Regions from separate parts of the Micromonospora sp. URMC 106 genome, predicted to be linked through region 2. Evidence: riboswitches for the same ligand, from Rfam matches in the RefSeq annotation. Region 2 holds a riboswitch; each other region holds the start of a gene.
The links. Region 2 has a riboswitch for cyclic di-AMP ahead of ACSNOB_RS30885 (transglycosylase family protein). Riboswitches for the same ligand answer to the same signal wherever they lie in the genome.

Region 1: linked by a shared signal. The riboswitch ahead of ACSNOB_RS20055 (NlpC/P60 family protein) and the one ahead of ACSNOB_RS30885 (transglycosylase family protein) in region 2 are both predicted to bind cyclic di-AMP.
Region 3: linked by a shared signal. The riboswitch ahead of ACSNOB_RS21100 (coiled-coil domain-containing protein) and the one ahead of ACSNOB_RS30885 (transglycosylase family protein) in region 2 are both predicted to bind cyclic di-AMP.

Annotation. Positions count from the first base shown of each region.
Region 1 is NZ_JBPQTP010000066.1:8,812-15,038, forward strand. It holds gene ACSNOB_RS20050 (N-acetylmuramoyl-L-alanine amidase) at 1-1,831, opposite strand, end outside; cyclic di-AMP (ydaO/yuaA leader) riboswitch at 2,070-2,207, shown strand; gene ACSNOB_RS20055 (NlpC/P60 family protein) at 2,220-3,260, shown strand; gene dcd (dCTP deaminase) at 3,333-3,911, opposite strand; gene ACSNOB_RS20065 (pyridoxamine 5'-phosphate oxidase family protein) at 3,990-4,541, shown strand; gene ACSNOB_RS20070 (zinc metalloprotease) at 4,668-5,651, opposite strand; tRNA gene ACSNOB_RS20075 (tRNA-Gly) at 6,043-6,116, shown strand; gene ACSNOB_RS20080 (e9imm peptide) at 6,223-6,227, shown strand, end outside.
Region 2 is NZ_JBPQTP010000180.1:308-6,534, forward strand. It holds partial or broken gene htpG (molecular chaperone HtpG) at 1-1,528, opposite strand, end outside; gene ACSNOB_RS30885 (transglycosylase family protein) at 1,713-2,330, opposite strand; cyclic di-AMP (ydaO/yuaA leader) riboswitch at 2,330-2,501, opposite strand; gene ACSNOB_RS30890 (hypothetical protein) at 2,745-3,104, shown strand; gene ACSNOB_RS30895 (T3SS (YopN, CesT) and YbjN peptide-binding chaperone 1) at 3,091-4,122, shown strand; gene ACSNOB_RS30900 (ATP-binding protein) at 4,416-6,227, shown strand, end outside.
Region 3 is NZ_JBPQTP010000071.1:21,363-27,589, reverse strand. It holds gene ACSNOB_RS21115 (hypothetical protein) at 1-501, shown strand, start outside; gene ACSNOB_RS21110 (helix-turn-helix transcriptional regulator) at 661-987, opposite strand; gene ACSNOB_RS21105 (carbonic anhydrase) at 1,214-1,969, shown strand; gene ACSNOB_RS21100 (coiled-coil domain-containing protein) at 2,091-3,110, opposite strand; cyclic di-AMP (ydaO/yuaA leader) riboswitch at 3,114-3,245, opposite strand; gene ACSNOB_RS21095 (YibE/F family protein) at 3,412-4,764, opposite strand; gene ACSNOB_RS21090 (hypothetical protein) at 5,091-5,597, shown strand; gene ACSNOB_RS21085 (DUF305 domain-containing protein) at 5,676-6,227, shown strand, end outside.

The DNA of each region.
Region 1 (6,227 bases), on a different contig from region 2:
GCTGGCCGGCCGAGAGGGTGTACTGCAGCGGCGAGATCGGCTGGTACGGCACGCCGGCCGGGTAGGCCGCCTGCTCCGGGTACGCCCGGCCGTACACCGGGATGGTGGCCTTGCCGGCCTTGGGGGTCACCACGAAACCGACGGACCACTTCGCGGTCGGCTTCGAGGCGGGGTTGTGGAACCACGCCTTCTGGCCGAGGTACCAGATAGCGGTCCAGTCCCCCTGCACCCCGGCCAGGGCGTACGTCTGCCCCGCCGAGGCACGGGCGCCGTGGTCCGAGATGTACATGGTGTTCGGGGTGCCGTCGGGCCGCAGCGCGATGTCGTTGACCAGCGGCGCGTCGTGGCTCGGCGCGCTGTGCAGGACCACCGCGGACGAGCCGCGCAGCGGGCAGGGGGCCGTCGGCGGGGGCGGGTTCGGCACGCCCGGGGGCTGCCGGTTGCAGCCGGTGAACTGCGGCTGGTTGGTGGCGAAGTCCGGGTCGATGGTGACCAGCCCGGTCCGCGGCGTGGCGGTCGACTTGAACGGCGCCTTGAGCAGGTCGAAGTAGTGCGACCAGTTCCAGTACGGACCCGGGTCCCAGTGCATGCCGCGCACGGTCGAGGCGACGGTGCCGGGGACGTTGTCGTGCCCGATGATGTGCTGCCGGTCCAGCGGGATGTCGTACTGCGCCGCCAGGTGGCGGACCAGCTTGGCGGAGGTGCGGTACATCGCCTCGGTGTACCAGGTGCCGTGTCCGGCGAAGCCCTCGTGCTCCAGGCCGATGGACTTGGCGTTCACGTACCAGTTGCCGGCGTGCCAGCCGACGTCCTTGGTCTTGATGTGCTGGGCGATGTGGCCGTCCACCGAGCGCAGGGTGTAGTGCCAGCCCACCCGCCTCGGGTCCTTGACCAGGTTGACGCTGGGCCCGAAGTAGCCCTCGGTGTCGTGGATGACGATGTACTCGATCTTCTGCCGGGCCGGCCGGTCGGAGAGGTCGTGGTTGCCGTAGTCGCCCGCGCCGGGGCCGTACTTCTGGTAGGGCGCCGGGATCCACTCGCAGGAGATGGTGTCCGGGCACTCCAGCCCGTCGGGCCGGGCGAGCTTGCGCAGGCCCAGCCGGTCCAGCCAGGAGCGCTCGGGCTGGACCGCGCGGGCGGCCAGGGTCACCCGCTGCCCGTCGTCGGTCAGCCGGCTGTCGCCGGCGCTGATGGTGCCGTAGACCTCGTCGGCGAAGGCCGCCGCCGCGTCGGCGCTGTCCGCGCCGGAGTAGCGGGCCACCGCGCCGTACCAGGCCGCCGGGTCGGTGCCGGCGCCGACCGGGGCGCCGATCTCCTTCTGGTACGCGGCCAGCAGCGCCGCGCCGCCCCGGATGTTCGCCGCGACGTCCGTGCGCAGCGTCTCCTCGCTGGCGCCGGTCAGTGCGGCGGCGGCGTCGAGCGTCCGCAGCGCGGCCTCGGCGGGGGGCGGATCGGCCGGCGGCTCGTGCGCCTCGGCCAGGGACGGGCGGGAGTCGTCGCCGCGCGGGTCCTCGGTGCCCTCGTCGTGGTGGGTGCCCCCGGGCAGGGAGGCGACGTACTCCGCGTCGGTGAGGTGCATGGGTCCGAAGCCGCCGCTGGTGCTCGGCGTTCCGGCGTTGGTGTCCCAGCGGGACTGCAGGTAGGAGACTCCGAGCAGGACGCTCTCCGGCACGCCGTACTCGGCCGCGGCGGCCGCGTACTGCTGCTGCCGGTCGGTCGTCGGCGCGGCGGCGGCGGATCCGGCTGCGGTGAGCGGCGTCGCCGCCAGGGCGGCCGCGACCGCGGCGGCCAGCAGGACGCGTCTGCTCCTCGATGTCGCTGTCAGGTGCATCAGACCCCCAGGTCGGACGGGCGAATGTGGGGTCACCTTCGCCCCGGTCGGCACCTCTGGTCAATACCTTTCCATCCGTCACTTCAAAAGGAAGGAAATCTTCGTCGCCGGGGTTGCGGGTCTCCCCGGCCCATGTGAATACGGTGTGTCACGGCTCGATGGGTTGCGGATTGATAACGGCCGTCTCTACTCTGGTCATTCGTCGGCCGGCGACAGTCCGCCCAACCGGGGCGGTAACGGTCCGACACCGCCGAGTCGCTCCCGAGCGAGCCGGGGACCCAGGTACCCCCGGGGTGAATCCGCAGCCTCTGCGGTAGGGCGTCCCCTTCCCGCCCGAACCCGTCAGCTAACCCGGTAGGCGGTACGGGAAGAAGGAGTACGGAGCCCGGTGGCACACCATGCCCCGCGGCCACCGTCGGCACGGTCGGCCCTCGCCGACCCCACGACGGCTGCGCCGCGCCCACGCTGGTACCGCTGCACCACCGCCCTCGCCGCCCTGGCCGCGTTCGCCGTCGTCCTGACCGGCGGCGCCACGGCGGCCCACGCCGAACCGACGGTCGCCGAGATCGAGCGCCAGATCGACGAGGACTGGAACAAGCTCGAACCGATCATCGAACGGCACAACGCCACCCGCCAGGACCTGGCCGCCAAGCGCAGGCAGGCCGACGCGCTCGCCAGGCAGATCAAGCCGCTGGAGGAGCAGGTCGACCAGGCGATGGAGAAGGTCAGCGCGCTGGCCGTCCGCGCCTACAAGGGTGAGAACGTCTCCGCCGTCAACGCCCTGCTGGGCAGCCGCTCGCCCGACCAGATGGTCGGCCAGCTCGAACTGCTCGACCGGTTCGCCCAGCACCAGCAGCAGGACGTGCGGCAGGTCGCGGAGTTGCGCGACCGGCTGGCCGCGAAGAAGGCGCCGTTGGACGAGATGGTCGTCCAGCTCGGCCGGACCGAGGCCCAGCTCGCGGCGAAGAAGAAGCAGATCAACGCCGAGATCGACCGGCTGCAGAAGCTGCGGCTGCGGATCTACGGCAGCGGTGGGGGCGGCCCGCTGCGTCCCGCCCCCTGCCCGGCCAGCTATCCCGGTGGCGGGGCCGGCACCGCCGTCAAGTTCGCCTGCGCGCAGATCGGCAAGCCCTACGTCTGGGGCGCCGAGGGCCCGAATTCGTACGACTGCTCGGGCCTGATGCTCGCCGCCTGGGCGAAGGCGGGGGTGTCGCTGCCGCACAACGCTGCGCAGCAGCGCCGGGTCACCGCGACCGTCAGCCGGGGCGAGCTGCGCCCTGGCGACCTGGTCTTCTACTACAGCGACCTGCACCACGTCGGCATGTACGTCGGCGGGGGCTGGGTGGTGCACGCCTCCCGGGCCGGGGTGCCGGTCAGGATGAAGAAGGTCGACGACGGACCGATCCACAGCTACGGCCGCCCCGGCTGAGGTGTGCGGAGGGGCCCTTCCTGACGCATGTCGTCGAGGAGAGGGCCCCTTCTGGCACCCGCGAAGCGGTCGTCAGCGGGTCGGCCAGGTGCGCCAGTGCTGCCAGGAGCGGCTCGGGGTCGGGCCCCGCTGCCCCTGGTAGCGCGAGCCGTAGACCGCCGAGCCGTACGGGTGCTCGGCCGGCGACGAGAGCCGGAAGATGCAGAGCTGGCCGATCTTCATGCCCGGCCAGAGGGTGATGGGCAGGTTGGCCACGTTGGACAGTTCCAGCGTCACGTGGCCGGAGAAGCCCGGGTCGATGAAGCCCGCGGTGGAGTGGGTGAGCAGGCCGAGCCGACCCAGGCTCGACTTGCCCTCCAGCCGCCCGGCGAGCTGGTCGCCGAGCGAGATCACCTCCAGCGTCGAGGCGAGCACGAACTCGCCCGGGTGCAGCACGAACGGCTCGCCCTCGGGCACCTCGACCATCGACGTCAGGTCGTCCTGCTGCATCGCCGGATCGATGTGGGTGTAGAGATGGTTGTTGAAGACCCGGAAGAGCTTGTCGAGGCGTACGTCGATGCTGGACGGCTGCACCAGCGTGGGCTCGAACGGCTCCAGCGCGAGCGTGCCCGCCTTGATCTCGGAGACCAGGTCGCGGTCGGAGAGCAGCATCGGAACACCATAGCGAGCGATGTGCGTGACCTGCGTGTCGGACTACCTGTTCGTACACGTGTTCGATAGAATGTCGGCATGGCTTCCTGGTCCGAATTCGCCGCCGACGAGCCCCGCCTCGCCGACGGGATCCGCGTTCTCATGCAGCAGTACGGGCCGGGCTTCGGCTATCTGGCCACCGTCCGCGCCGATGGTGGGCCCCGCGTCCATCCGGTCTCCCCGGTGATCACCGACGAGGGCCTCTTCTGCTTCGTGGTCGACTCGCCGAAGCGGCGCGACCTGGAGCGCGACGGCCGCTACGCCCTGCACTCCTTCCCGCCGGAGGAGAGCGACGACGAGGCCTACGTCGCCGGCCACGCCCGGCCGGTGACCGACCCGGCCCGGGTGGCCCGGCTGGCCCGCAGCCACCGGGCCGCGCCGCAGGTCGACTGGCGGCTGTTCGAGTTCACCGTCGACGTGGCGATGCTCGCCCGCCGTGAGCCGGGCGGCGTGGGCGGCGCGGGCGAGGGGCACGGGCGGCCCGCCGTCCAGGTCTGGCTCGACCCCCGGGCGACCGCCCCCGGCGTCGCGGCGGCACCCGCGACGCGGCCGGTGAGCGGCGACAGCCTCGCCGCCCGCCCGGCCGCCTGAGACGCGGTGTGGCGCCCCGGGCCGTCCCCGTCCGGGGCGCCACACCGCCCCACCCCGCCCGAAGACGACGGTGCCGGCCCCGTCGAGCGGGGGCCGGCACCGGTGCTCGCCTGTCGTGCGGGGGAACTACGCCGCGCGGTACGCGTTCCAGGCGGTCAGCATGCGGCTGGCCTGCCCGGCGGTGAACTGGTGCATGCAGGAGTCGTAGGTGTAGTCCATGAAGTTGGTGATCGGGTCGACGCCCGGGGCGGTGCAGGTGTCCCGGCCGGTCGGGCACTCGAACGCCGGCGAGGCCTCGGGCGCGGTGTCGCTGACGCTGTCACCCGAGCCGGAGCAGCCGCCCTGGAAGGTGTGGTAGAGGTTCAGCCAGTGGCCGACCTCGTGGGTGCCCGTGTCGCCCTGGTTGTAGTTGGCGGCCGTGCCGCCCGGCAGCGACTCGCTCAGCACGACGACGCCGTCCATGCTGTTCAGCTTCCGGGTCGGGAAGGTCGCCCAACCGAGCAGGTCGTTGCTCAGCTCGCCCAGGTAGACGTTGAGCGTGTTCTTGCCGCCCTCGCGCAGCGAGGTCTTCATCGACCGCTCGGCCGAGGAGCCCTGCACGATCGGGTACCACGCCGGGTTGGTCACCCGGTTGATCTTCTGGAGCTGGAAGCTGAACGCGGTGGGCGCCCCGCCGGTCGCCCCGCTGTAGGACTGGTTCAGCACGTTGATCTGTGACGTGATCATCGAGTCCGGGATGTTGCCGCCGGCCCGGGTGGCGTCCCGCTGGATCACGTGCACGACGACGGGGATGGTGACGGTGGCCATGGTGGAGGCGCCGGCGCCGGTGCGGAACCGGGCCCGCTCGCGCAGGGCGGCGGCCAGGTCGGCCTCGCGCTCGCGGGTTTCCGCCAGGGTCAGCTCGTTCGGCTCGTGCCTGGTCGCGGCACCCGCCTTCACGCGGGAGTCCGAGTGGACGTCGGCCGGCTCGACGCAGACCTCGCTCGGGGCGGCGGAGAAGGCCGACGCGGCCGGGACGACGCCCACCGCGGCGGTGCTGAGCAGCAACGCGAGGGTCGTCGTCGCGACGCCGGCCGTACGCCGGGTCAGCAGGTTGGGACGGAGTCCCATGGGCCCACCTCTTTCTGGCGGCGCGACAGGGGGTATGTCACGCCGTGGCTGAGAACGTTGGCCAGACGTTACAACCGATCGACGGATTTGAGAACGGCCATATGTTGCCGCGATGAAACTTTTTCCTGGCCGGCGTCGTATCCGATCGACAATTGGCGATGAAACGGTGCTTCTCGGTAACGATCCACGCCGCCGACGGCCCGCCGACGCCGGTCTTCGGGTGTACCGGCCGGCAGGCCGCAGCGCGAACGGATCATGCCGGCTTGCCGGGCGGCCACCTCCTGCGCCGGTGGCCGCGAGCCACTCTCGCGTCCTGCGGGCGACGTGGCGCGGCGCCGGAGGGGGTACCTGGGTGCACCGGCGTGACGACTCAGGTACAGTGGTGCCGCCTGCGGGTGTAGTTCAATGGCAGAACATCAGCTTCCCAAGCTGACAGTGCGGGTTCGATTCCCGTCACCCGCTCCAGCGTGAAGGCCCTGGCCAGGACGTTCGTCCCGGTCGGGGCCTTCGATGTTGCAAGGATCAGTGACTACACGGCGTGCCATTAGCGTGCCATTAGCTCCGGTGGGAGGTGAG
Region 2 (6,227 bases):
CGGAGTCGGCGAGGGTGGCGCCCATCCAGGTGAGCAGGTCGGCGAAGTCCTTGCGCTGCCGCTCGCGCTCGGCCTCGGCCTCCTTCTTCTCCTCCTCGGTGTCCAGGTCGACCTGGCCCTTGGCGATCGAACGCAGGGTCTTGCCGTCGTACTGGCCGACCCGCTCGACCCAGACCTCGTCGACCGGGTCGGTGAGGAGCAGCACCTCGTAGCCCTTGGCGCGGAACGCCTCCATGTGCGGCGAGTTCTCGATCATGGAGCGGGACTCGCCCGTGGCGTAGTAGATGTCGCTCTGCCCGTCCTTCATCCGGCTGACGTAGCCGGCGAGGTCGGTCGGCTCGGCCGGGTCGTGGGTGGAGGCGACCGAGAGGATCTCCAGGAGGGTGTCCCGGTTCTCCGTGTCGTCGATCAGGCCCTCCTTGACCGCCGCGCCGAACTCCGTCCAGAAGGTCCGGTAGCGGTCGGCGTGGTTGGCCTTCATGTCCTTGACGGTGGACAGGATCTTCTTGACCAGCCGGCGGCGGACGACCCGGATCTGCCGGTCCTGCTGGAGGATCTCCCGGGAGATGTTCAGCGACAGGTCGTGCGCGTCCACGACACCCTTGACGAAGCGCAGGTAGTTCGGCATGAGCGCTTCGCAGTCGTCCATGATGAAGACGCGCTTGACGTAGAGCTGCACGCCGCGGCGGCCCTGCGGGGCGAACAGGTCCAGCGGGGCGTGGGAGGGGAGGAACAGCAGCGCCTCGTACTCGAAGGTGCCCTCGCCCTTCATGTGCACGATGTCCAGCGGGTCGGCCCAGTCGTGGCTGACGTGCTTGTAGAACTCCTTGTACTCGGCCTCGTCGACCTCGTCGCGGGGCCGGGCCCAGAGCGCCTTCATCGAGTTGAGCGTCTGGGTCTCGGTCGTGGTCTCGTCGCCCTCGCCCGGCCGCTCGACGGTCATCCGGATCGGCCAGGCGATGAAGTCGGAGTACCGCTTGACGATCTCCCGGATCGTCCACTCGGCGGTGTAGTCGTGCAGGTTGTCCTCGGCGTCGGCCGCCTTGAGGTGCAGGGTCACCGCGGTGCCCTGCGGCGCCTCGTCGACGGCCTCGACCGAGTAGGTGCCCTCGCCGGCCGACTCCCAGCGGGTGCCGCCGGTCTCCCCCGCCCGCCGGGTCACCAGCTCGACCCGGTCGGCGACCATGAACGCCGCGTAGAAGCCGACCCCGAACTGGCCGATCAGCTCCTGCCGCGCCCCGGCGTCGGCGGACTCGCGCAGCTTGCGCAGCAGCTCCGCCGTGCCGGACTTGGCGATCGTGCCGATCACCTGGACCACCTCGTCGCGGGACATGCCGATGCCGTTGTCCCGGACGGTAAGCGTGCGCGCCGCCTTGTCGACCTCGATCTCGATGTGGAGGTCGGAGGTGTCGACCTCCAGGTCCTTGTCGACCATCGACGCCAGGCGCAGCTTGTCCAGCGCGTCCGAGGCGTTCGAGATCAGTTCGCGCAGGAAGACGTCCTTGTTCGAGTAGATCGAGTGGACCATCAGCTGGAGCAGCTGACGCGCCTCGGCCTGGAACTCCAACGTCTCGGCCCGGTTACTCACGCCGTGTCCTTTCATCCTCGAAAGCCCACCAGAGAGGTTCGCGCAAAGGATACGAGCCGTCGCCCACCGCGAGACGACGACGCCCGGTCGGAGTCTCCCGACCGGGCGTCATCAGGGGTACGCGTCAGAGGCCGAGCCGCTGACCGGGGAGGATCAGCCCCGGGTCGGCGCCGACGACCCGCTTGTTGCTCTCGTACAGCTCCCGCCAGCCGCCGTCCACGTCGTGCGCGGTCGCGATCTTCGCCAGGGTGTCGCCGGGCCGGACCACGTAGGTCCGGCCGGCGCCGCCCGCGTCACGCCGCTCGCTGCCACCCGAGTCGCGCTTCGTCGCCGGCGCCTGCGACCCGCGCTCCCTCTTCGGGGTGTGCGACGTGCTCGAGCCGCCCTTCTTGCCGCAGGTCGGCCACGCGCCGATGCCCTGCCCGTCGAGGACGCGCTCGGCGACGCGGATCTGCTCGGCGCGGGTGGCCAGGTCGGCCCGCGCGGCGTACCTCCGGCCGCCGTAGCCCTCCCAGGTGCTCTGGGAGAACTGGAGGCCGCCGTAGTAGCCGTTGCCCGTGTTGATGCTCCAGTCGCCGCTGGACTCGCACTGGGCGATCGCGTCCCAGTTGACGCTGTCGGCCTGGGCCGGGGCGGCCGGGCCGAAGATCGCCACCGCGCCGGTCACGGCGCCCACGGCGAGAGTGCCCACGGCGGTACGACGGACGGTGCGACGGTGACGGGCCTGGTAGTCGGATGCCATGTGTGATTCCTCCACGCCGGCGAGGTCAGCTGTCGGGTTCGGGCCGAGGAGCCCGGCCGCCGCTGGCGGCTTCACCCCGAGGTGACGCGCACCGAGGAACGTTGGGTCCCCCGCTCCGTGCCTGAGTGACCGGGTCCGACGGCCGGCGGCAGGATTAGGCGTTACCGGCCGTGGTGTTCGCCATCGCGAACCCGGTCGACGCTAGGGGCGCTTCGCGCCGATTGCCCACTTCTCGTGAAGTTCCTCACCGGCCGCCGCACTGCCGGGCCGCCCCGGGTTGCGGACCGTTCCCGGCTGTGCGTCGCGGGCGCGCGTTGCCGTCAGGCTCTACCGTCGACAGTGGCGTCACCGTGGCCGCCGGGAGAGCAGAGGGCTGGTGCGACCGCCACATCCGGCGGTCAGTACGGTAGGGATGTGTCTCTATGGATGGCCGCGATGTGGGGACTGGTCGGCAGCGCGGTGGCCGAGGCGCTCAACCTGTCCGGGATGATGCGCCCCACCACCGAGTCGGGGGGCCGGTGGCAGTGGCCGTGGCGGGACCGGCGGGACGCGCCGATCGTCGTGTTCGCGGTGCTGCTCAGGACCGTGGCCGGGACCGGGCTCGCCGCCGCGGCCGGGGCGGGTGGCCTCGCCACCACCGCCTTCGCCAGCTTCACCTTCGGGGTGGCGGCCCCGCTCGTGATCGCCAAGATGTTCGACCAGGTCCGGGTGACGGACCAGCCGACCGACGGCACGCGCGGCGGACCGGACGGCGAGCACGATGACGCCGCCTGAGAGCCTGCTGGGCAGGGTCGCCTCCGCGCTGGCGGCCCGTCCGGCAACCACGGCGACGGCCGTGCCCGTGCCGACGAGGACCAGGTTGGCCGCCGCGCTGGCGGCGAGGCCGGTGGCCGCCGCGGGGGCTCGTCGCGCCCCGGCGCCCGTCGGGGAGGCCGAGTACGGCGGGAAGCTGACCCAGCGGGTCAGGGAGGTGCTGGCCGGCATCCTCGGCGTCACCGCCGACCAGCTGCGCGTCGACGCCGACGGCGACGTCGCCATCCGCGTCGGCTCCGCCATGATCTTCGTACGGGCCCAGGACGACCCGCCGCTGGTCGACGTGTTCTCACCCCTGCTCACCGGGGTCGAGCCGACCGAGTCGCTGTACCGGCGGCTCTCCGACCTCACCAACGGTCTCGTCGTCGGCCGGGTCTACTGCACCGGCGACACGGTCTGGGCGTCCGTCCCCGTCTTCGGCCAGGACTTCGTCCCCACCCACCTGCTGCTGGCCGTACGGGCCATGGTCGAGCTCGCCGACGACCTCGACGACCAGCTCCGGCGGGAGTTCGGCGGCAGCCGCTTCTTCGGCGAGGAGTCCTCGGGCCTGGCGGCGGTGCCCGACCCGACCGGCTACCTGCGCGACCTCGACCGGGCCGGCGCGAGCGGGGCGGGCAGCGTCCTGGTCGACCTGCTGGCCGACCGGGGGCGGACGGAGGAGCTGCGGGCCCGCGCCGAGCACGGCGACTGGCACGCCGCCACCCGGCTCGCCGCGCTGCTCGCCGAGGAGGGGCGCGCCGACGAGGCCGAACGGTACTGGCGGATCGCCGCCGAGCAGGGCGACCCGAGAGGCCGCGACGAGCTGGCCACCCTGCTGGCCGCCCGGGGCCGGCACGACGAGGCGATCGCGCTGCTGCGGCAGGCGGTCGACGACGGCGACTGGCGCCCCCTGCCGTTGCTGCTCACGCTGCTCACCGAGCGCGGTCTCGTGGACGAGGCGGTCGCGCTGCTGCGCCGCCGCGCCGCCGACCGGGACTGACCGCCGCCGCGCGGCAGACCCGCACCGACCGTCGCCGGCCCGGACCGGCCGCCGCCGCCCCCGCGAAAGCAGCCCGCCGTATGGCAGACCCCCGGGCGACCGCCGCCGCGGACCCGTCCGGGATCCGGAGAACGAAATGCGTCCGCAGGTGTGGCCGCGGCGGCGGGTGGGTAGAGAAACGCGCTGGGGTGCCGGCGGACGTGCAGCGGAGGCCGGGTGCCAGGATGAGCGCGTAACGCCAGCAAGGGTCGGCCGGGCCCGGAAGTGAGGGCTGCGATGGGGTGCGACCGAAGGTGACGCGGCCCACGGGTGACCTGTTCGCCGAGGGCGGTGAGACCGGGCGGCTGATGGCGCGGCTGGACTGGGCGGAGACTCCGCTCGGTCCCGTCGACGGCTGGCCGCAGAGCCTGCGCGCGGCCGTCCGGATGGTGCTCTCCTCCCGCTACCCGATGCTGCTGCTCTGGGGCGACCGGTTCACCCAGCTCTACAACGACGCGTACTCGGCGCTGATCGGTGACAAGCACCCCGCCGCGCTCGGCGGCGACGTGCGGGTCACCCTGGCCGAGGGCTGGGACGTGCTGGCCCCGTTGATCGACGAGGCGATGGCGACCGGGGTCGCCAGCTGGGTGCCGGCCCTGCAACTGCTGCTCGACCGGGCCGGCTACCGCGAGGAGGCGTACTTCAGCGTCTCGCACGCCCCCGCCCGCGACGACGAGGGACGCACGGTCGGCGTGCTCACCGTGTGCAGCGAGGTCACCGAGCAGGTGGTCGGCGAGCGCCGGCTGCGCCTGCTGCGCGACCTGTCCGTACGCGGCGACGGGCGGACCGTCGACGTGGGGAGCACCTGCGCCCGGCTCGCCGAGGCCGTCGGCGGGCACCCGCTGGACGTTCCGTTCGCCGCGATCTACCTGCGCGAGGACGCGCTGCTGCACCGGGTCGCCTGCGTCGGCGGCGAGAAGGTGGCCGCGGCGCTGCCGGCCACCCTGCCGGCGGCCGAGGAGCGCGGGTGGGGCCTGGCGGCCGCCGCCGGCGGCACGGCGGCCGAGGTCACCGGTGTGGCCGAGCGGCTCACCGTGCCCGCCGGGCCCTGGGGTGACCCGGTCGGCACGGCCCTGGCCCTGCCGCTGCCCTCGGCGGAGGCGGACCAGCCACTCGGGGTGCTCCTGGTCGGGGTCAGCCCGAGCCGGGGGCTGGACGAGGCGTACCGGTCGTTCTTCGCGCTGCTGGCCCAGCAGGTCGCCGTCGCCGTGCGCAACGCGCGGGCGTACGAGGAGGAGCGCCGGCGGGCCGAGGCGCTCGCCGAGCTGGACCGGGTCAAGACCGGCTTCTTCACCAACGTCAGCCACGAGTTCCGCACCCCGCTGACGCTGATGCTCGGCCCGCTCGCCGATGCCCTCGCCGACCACGAGCACCCGCTGCCGGCCGTGCAGCGGGAGCGGGTCGACACCGCCTGGCGCAACGCGACCCGGCTGCTCACCCTGGTCAACAGCCTGCTCACCTTCTCCAGCCTGGAGGCGGGCCGGGCGCAGAGTCACGCCCGCGAGGTCGACCTGGCCGCGCTCACCGCCGAGCTGGCCAGCGTCTTCCGGGCGGCCGTGGAGCGCGCCGGGCTGCGCCTGGAGGTCGACTGCCCGCCCCTGCCGCGTCCGGTCGCCGTCGACCCGGTCAACTGGGAACGCATCGTCACCAACCTGCTGTCGAACGCCCTGAAGTACACCTTCGTCGGCCGGATCCGGGTCGGGCTGACCGCCGACGAGCAGGAGGTGCGGCTGACCGTCACCGACACCGGCATCGGCATCTCCGAGGAGGAGCTGCCCCGGCTCTTCGAACGCTTCCACCGGGTGCAGGGCGCCCGGTCCCGCAGCCACGAGGGCACCGGCATCGGGTTGCCCCTGGTCCGCGAGCTGGCCCGCCTGGAGGGCGGCGACGTGCGGGTGGAGAGCCGGGTGGGGGCCGGGACGACGTTCACCGTGGCGCTGCCCTTCCGCGCCGTGGGGCGGCCCGCCGCACCGGCGGACGTGGACGGCATCGGTCAGGCGGCCCGAGCCGCCGCGCAGGAGGCGATCGGCTGGCTGGCCGACCCGGCGCAGGCGTCGGCGATCTCA
Region 3 (6,227 bases), on a different contig from region 2:
GCCGAGCTGCTCGCCTTCCGCGCCCTCGCGCTCGGTGCCCGGCTGTTCATCCAGACCGCCCGCGAGCAGGAGTGGGACTCCTTCCTGCGGCGCTGCGTCATCGGCCGGGAGGTCGCCTCGTTCCTACCGCCGGGCGCTGCGCCACCGGCCGTGGCCACCCCGACCGAGCCGCAGCTCGTCGTGATCGACACCGGCCCGGTCACCGGCCCTGACTCGGGCCTCAGCGCGCCCTGGCGGGCCACCCTGGTGGTCCGCGACGACCTGGCCGGCTGGGACGTCGACGCGCTGGTACGCAGCGACATCGTGCTGCTCCAGCGGTTGCTGGAGACGGAGGCCGCGACGGCGGCGAGCGCGCTGGGCCTGATGAGCGTGCAGAGCTGGTTCACCCAGCTGCACCCCGAGATGGTCGGCCTGATCACCAAGGGCAAGGTGCAGTGGGTGATGCTCAGCATGACCCCCACCGAACGTCAGCTGATCGGCCCCGTCGCCCGCGCCGGCTGATCGCCCGGCCCGTCGGCTGCCCGGCCGGATCCGGACTACGACCAGGAGGTCTGGGACGAACAGGTCCGCCAGCGCCGGCGAGGTCGGCCGGCGGACCGTCGAAGGGGTGGCGGGGATGCCGCGCGCCTCGGCGGCGTTGCGGGGCCCGCCGCCCCGGCCTCAGGCGCGGTCGGCGCTCTCGGCGGCGTCGTCGGCGAAGAGGGCGAGCAGGGCGCCGACCTGCCGGTCGGCCTCGGCGGGGTGCCGGAACCGCCCGGCCGGGTTGAGCGTGTACTCGTTGCGCCGGCCCACCCGGGTGCGGCTCAGGTAGCCGCCGGCCTCCAGGTCGGCGACGATCGACTGGGCGGCCCGCTCGGTGACGCCCACCTCGTCCGCGACGTCGCGTAGCCGGGCGGTGGGGTTGCGGGCGATGGCGAGCAGCACGTGCCCGTGGTTCGTCAGGAACGTCCAGTTGCGGGTGCTCCCGTTCTCCCCTGTCGTCGCCATGTCGTCATCGTATGGCGCGCCTTTCGGGTTTTCCGCCGCGCCCTCGCGCCGTCGTCGGACGGGTCAGCCGGGAAGGCCCCGCCCGAGTCCGCGGGCGGGCGCAAACATATGAAACGTATATCACGCATCCCTTGACGTATCTTTGGGTGCGTGTGAGCGTGGGTGCAGCCCGCGCCCAGCGTCGGCCGGGGTGACCAGGTCGTTCGTGAGGGACGAGGTGAGGGAGATGAGTCGTCCCGGATCCCCCGGCGCACAGCCGGGCCCGGAGCGGAAGTCGTCGGAGCCGGCACCGGGAGACTCGGCCGCGGTGCGCGACGCGTTTCCCCCGCCGGGCGATCCGGAGCAGGCGCTCGCCGAGTTGCTGGCCGGCAACCGTCGGTTCGTCGCCGGCACCCCCGACCACCCCAACCAGGACGCCGGGCGCCGCGCTGCGGTCGCGGACGGGCAGCACCCGTTCGCGGTGATCGTCGGCTGCTCCGACTCCCGGCTCGCTGCGGAGATCATCTTCGACCGCGGCCTCGGCGACCTCTTCGTGGTACGCACCGCCGGACACACGGTCGGCCCCGAGGTGCTGGGCAGCGTCGAGTACGCCGTGACGGTCCTGCGCACGCCGCTGGTGGTGGTGCTCGGGCACGACTCCTGCGGGGCCGTCCAGGCCGCCCGTACGGCGGACGCCACCGGCACGGCCCCGCAGGGGCACCTCAACGCCGTGGTCGACGCCGTGGTGCCCAGCCTGCGCCGCGCGGCCGCCGAGGGCGTGGACGACATCGACCGCATCGTCGACATCCACATCGGGTGCACCGTCGAGGCGATGCTGGACCGCTCGGCCGTGCTGGCCGCCGAGGTGGCCGCCGGGCGCTGCGCAGTCGTCGGCATGTCGTACCGACTGGCCGCCGGTGAGGCGCGGGTCGTGGCCGCCGTGCCGGCCCGGATGGGCGCGGTCGACGGGACGCAGCCGGCCGTCACCGCCGCCGTCGCCTGACCCGACCGACCGTTCGACGTCACCCGGTCCGCCGGGTGCCCGGCGTCGCTTCGAGGAGAGGCCGCAGACGGCGACAGGGCCGCACCCGCGGACGCGGGTGCGGCCCTGTCAGCGACCGCCGTCAGAGCAGTGACACGTGCACGTGGTCCGTATGGTTCGACGGGCCGCTGTAGGACTTCCAGCCGGTCGCCGGGAACCAGATCTGCCGGTTCCAGATCACGTAGTAGATGCCGAGCCGGTCGGCGTTACGGACCAGGAACGCGGTCAGGTTGTTGCCGTACATGTAGGTGTCGTCGTTGTGCCAGGGGGAGAAGCCGCTTCGCTGCAGCGACCAGTCGCAGGCCCGGCCCTTCGGATGCTCGTACGGCCCGCCGGAGCGGTAACAGCCGACGAACCGGTTGAACCCGGCCCGCTTCACCTCCTTGTACATGTGCAGCGTGCGCGCGGTGATGCAGCCGGAGGTGGTGGGGTCGTCCTCGGTGCAGGACAGGGGCTTCCAGTCGCCGTCGGCGGTACGACCCGGTGCCATCCGGGCCACCGGCGAGGTGGCGACCACCTTGCCGCCGGTCAGCCCTCTGCCGCCGACCAGTGCGAGGGCCTTCTCCGCCTCGCGCTTGCCGCGGGCCATCTCGTTGGTCAGCTTCGTCTGCTCGCGAACCTCGGCGTCGAGCGCCAGCTTGGCCTGCTCCGCGCGGGTCTTGACCGCGTTCACCGCGGCGAGCTTCTTGGAGTTGACCAGGTTCAGCTCGTCGAGCGCGGCGGCGCGTTGGACGAACGAGTCGGGGCTGGCGGTGTCCAGCAGCATCGACACCGCGCCGATCCGCCCCGTCCGGTAGGACTGGGCCGCGATCTCGCTCACCTGCGGGGCCAGCGCCGCCAGCTCGGCCTGCGCCCGGTCGACCTCGAGGGCCAGTTCGAGCTGGCGCTTCTTCGACTTCGCCAGCTTGGACTTGGCCTGGACGTAGCTCCGGTTCCGCGCCTCGATCAGGTCGTTGAGCAGCTTGGGCTCGTCGTCCCCGTGGCCCGAGGGCTGGGGCGGTGTCGTGGGTGCGGCCGCCGCCGGGAGGGGTCCGGCGAAGACGGCCAGGGCGGCGATCACGGCCACCACAGGTGTCAACCAGCGGCGTAGGGGTGCCGTCACAGTTTTCCCTTCCGTCGACCGCCGACCGGGTTAGCTGACGGGTTCGGGGCGGAAGTGGCCCCTACCGCTGTCGCGGATTCACCCCACGTACCTGGGTCCCCGGCTCGCCTGACGGCGATTGGGCGGCGGCACCGCAGGCGCCGCTGCGCGCCTTCGGCGGTGACCGGCAGCGAGGTTACCCGAGAGTCCTCCCGGGGATCTACGTCCCTAAGCCGACTAAATGCGTTATTTCGTAATGGCGGACGGTGACCAGTGACGCGTTTATCAGGCGGGGCGTCCTGATCGGTCACGCTGAGGAGTGTCACCATGCGGTGTCCGTGCTCCCGTCTCGATCGGGCCACCCGGCGGGGGCGGCGGTGGGCGTGTTCCCGGCGCGCGGCCCGCTGAGGGCCTCCAACGCCTCGGACCGGTCCGCCGCCGGTCGTGGGACCGGTGGGGTCGGGGGCGCGTCGGGGTCGGCGGAGCCGCCGCCGCGCCGGCCGGCCGTCGTCACCAGGGCCGCGAGGCCGGTGGTCAGCGGCACGGCGGCGATCAGGCCCAGGGTGGCGACGGCGCTGCGGACGATCTCCTGGGCCAGGAACTCACTGGTCAGGATCTGGGTCACCGCCCGGGAGTCGGCGGTCAGCAGGAGCAGCACCGGCAGCGAGGCGCCGGCGTACGCCAGCACGATGGTGTTCACCGTCGAGGCGATGTGCGCGCGGCCGACCCGCGTCGCCGCGCGGTAGAGCTGCATCCGGGACAGCCCGGGGTTGGCGTGCGCCAGTTCGGTGACCGTCGCGGCCTGGGTCACCGTGACGTCGTCGAGCACGCCGAGCGAGCCGATGACGATCCCGGCGAGCAGCAGGCCGTGCAGGTCGACGTCGGCCTGGAACATCGACAGCGTGGTGGCGTCCTCGGTGCCGAAGCCGGTCAGGTGGGTCGCCGCGGTGGCGATCGTGCCGAGGACCCCGGTCAGCACCAGGCTGCCCAGGGTGCCCAGCACGGCGACCGAGGTCTGTGCGGTCAGCCCGTGTGTCAGGTAGAGCACCACGAACATGATCAGGGCGGCGCCGACGACCGCGACCAGCAGCGGCGGGCGCCCGGCACTGATGCCGGGCAGCACGAAGGTGAGCAGGATCGCGAAGCTCGCCGCCAGGCCGGCCAGTGCGGCGAGGCCGCGCCACCGCCCGAACGCGACGATCGCCGCGGCGAACAGCACCACCAGCCAGAGCAACGGCTGGCCGCGCTGGTGCTCGGCGATGTTGTAGGCGGTCGCCGAGGGGTCGGCGGGGTCCGTGAGCTCGACCAGGATGATCTCGTCGCCGACCGCGACCGTCGGCGCGCCGGGCCCGGCCGGCACGGGCGTCTCCACCTGCTGGCCGGCGTCGGGACCATCGTCCACCCGTACCGTGACGGTGCCGCACGGGCCCTCCGTGGCGCCCGGGCTCCCCTCCGGGGTCTCCGGGGCGGGTGGGCACGGCTCCGTCACCACCCGCGTCACCGTGCCGTGGTGGCGGGGCGGGTCGGTGCCGGGCGCGGCCTCCGGAGCGTCCCACGGCCAGAGCGCCAGGGCCGCGATCAGGGTCGCGACGAAGAGGGGCACCACCGTCGCGACGAGGATCCGTCGCACCCCCGGCGGGGCGGACGGTGCGGGACGGGTGTGGTCGGCGCCCATTGAGTGTCTCCCAACGAATCCAGGGCGGGGTACGTGCCGGCGGGCCGGTCGGTTCAGCGTTCCCGGGTGACCGCGGCGGCGGATCGCCCTGGGGCGGCGAGCCGGCCACGTACCGCGATCGTCCGGCCCGACCGGTCACGGGCGGTCGGTGCCGCCGCCCGGTCGGGGAGGCGGGGCGGGCGGTGCGGGGTCCATGGGGCCACCGGCCGAATGGTAGCCATCCCGGCATCCGGACGCAGGTCGTGCGGGTCGGTGTCGGGCGCGGACCGCGGTGGGATGCGCCCGTCGCGCCGGACGCGCCGACCCCCGGGGACTAGCGTGGGGGTGTGCGGACGGCGACGGTGACGGCGGGGCGATGGGCCCGGCTCCTGCTGCTCGTCGGCACGCTGCTCGGTCTGGCCGCGATGCACACCCTCGGCCACGGCTCGCACGCCGCGGGCCACGCCGCCGACACCACGGGCCACGCCGCCGACGCCGCGGCGCACGCCGTCGCCGGTCCGCACGGCGGTGCGTCGCCCGCCGAGCACACCGCCGCCGTCCCGTACGCCGTCGCGGCGGCGCTGTCCGGCGTCGTGGGCTGCCCGGGCGACTGCCCGCACGAGCGGCTCCTCCCGTTCGGCGGGGCGGGCGGCGGACCGCCGTGGTGGGGCGTGTGCCTGGCGGTGCTGGGCGCGCTCGCCGCCTCGCTGCTCGCGGCCGTGCTGCTGCTGGCCGGCGTACCCGCCGTCGCACCGGCGGGCCGGGCGTCGGGCGGGTCGGACCGGTCGCCCCGCGCCCCGCCACCCCGGCGGGTCGGTCTGCGGCTCGCCACGGTCTCGGTGCTGCGCAGATAGGACGCCCCGGCGCGGTTCCGGTCCGCCGGTCCGCGTCCCCGTCGTGCTGCGTACGTTCCGACACCGAAAGGCTCAGACGTGATCACTCGTACCCTCGCGCGCCGTGCCGCCCTGGCCGGCGCCACCGTCACCGTGGCCCTCGCCCTGACCGCCTGCGGCGGCGACGGGCATCCCGCCCCGGGCGCCGGGCACGGCGCGCCCGGCAGCAGCGCGCCGGCGGCCACCGCGTCCGGCGCGGCCGCGGCCGGCGACGCCGACGCGATGTTCGCCCAGATGATGATTCCGCACCACCGACAGGCGGTCGAGATGGCGGACCTGGCCGCGACGCGGGCGGCGGACCCGGAGGTCAAGCGGCTCGCCGGGGAGATCAGGGCCGCTCAGGCGCCCGAGATCGCGACGATGACCGGCTGGCTGTCGGCCTGGGGGCGGCCGGTGCCGTCGCCCGGCACCGAGCTGCCGCACATGGACCACGGGATGCCCGGCATGATGTCCGACGCCGAGCTGGCGAGGCTGGCGGCGGCTTCCGGCCGGGAGTTCGACCGGCAGTTCCTGACCATGATGATCACCCACCACGAGGGCGCCGTCACCATGGCCCGCGACGAACTCTCCCGGGGCGTGAACGCGGAGGCC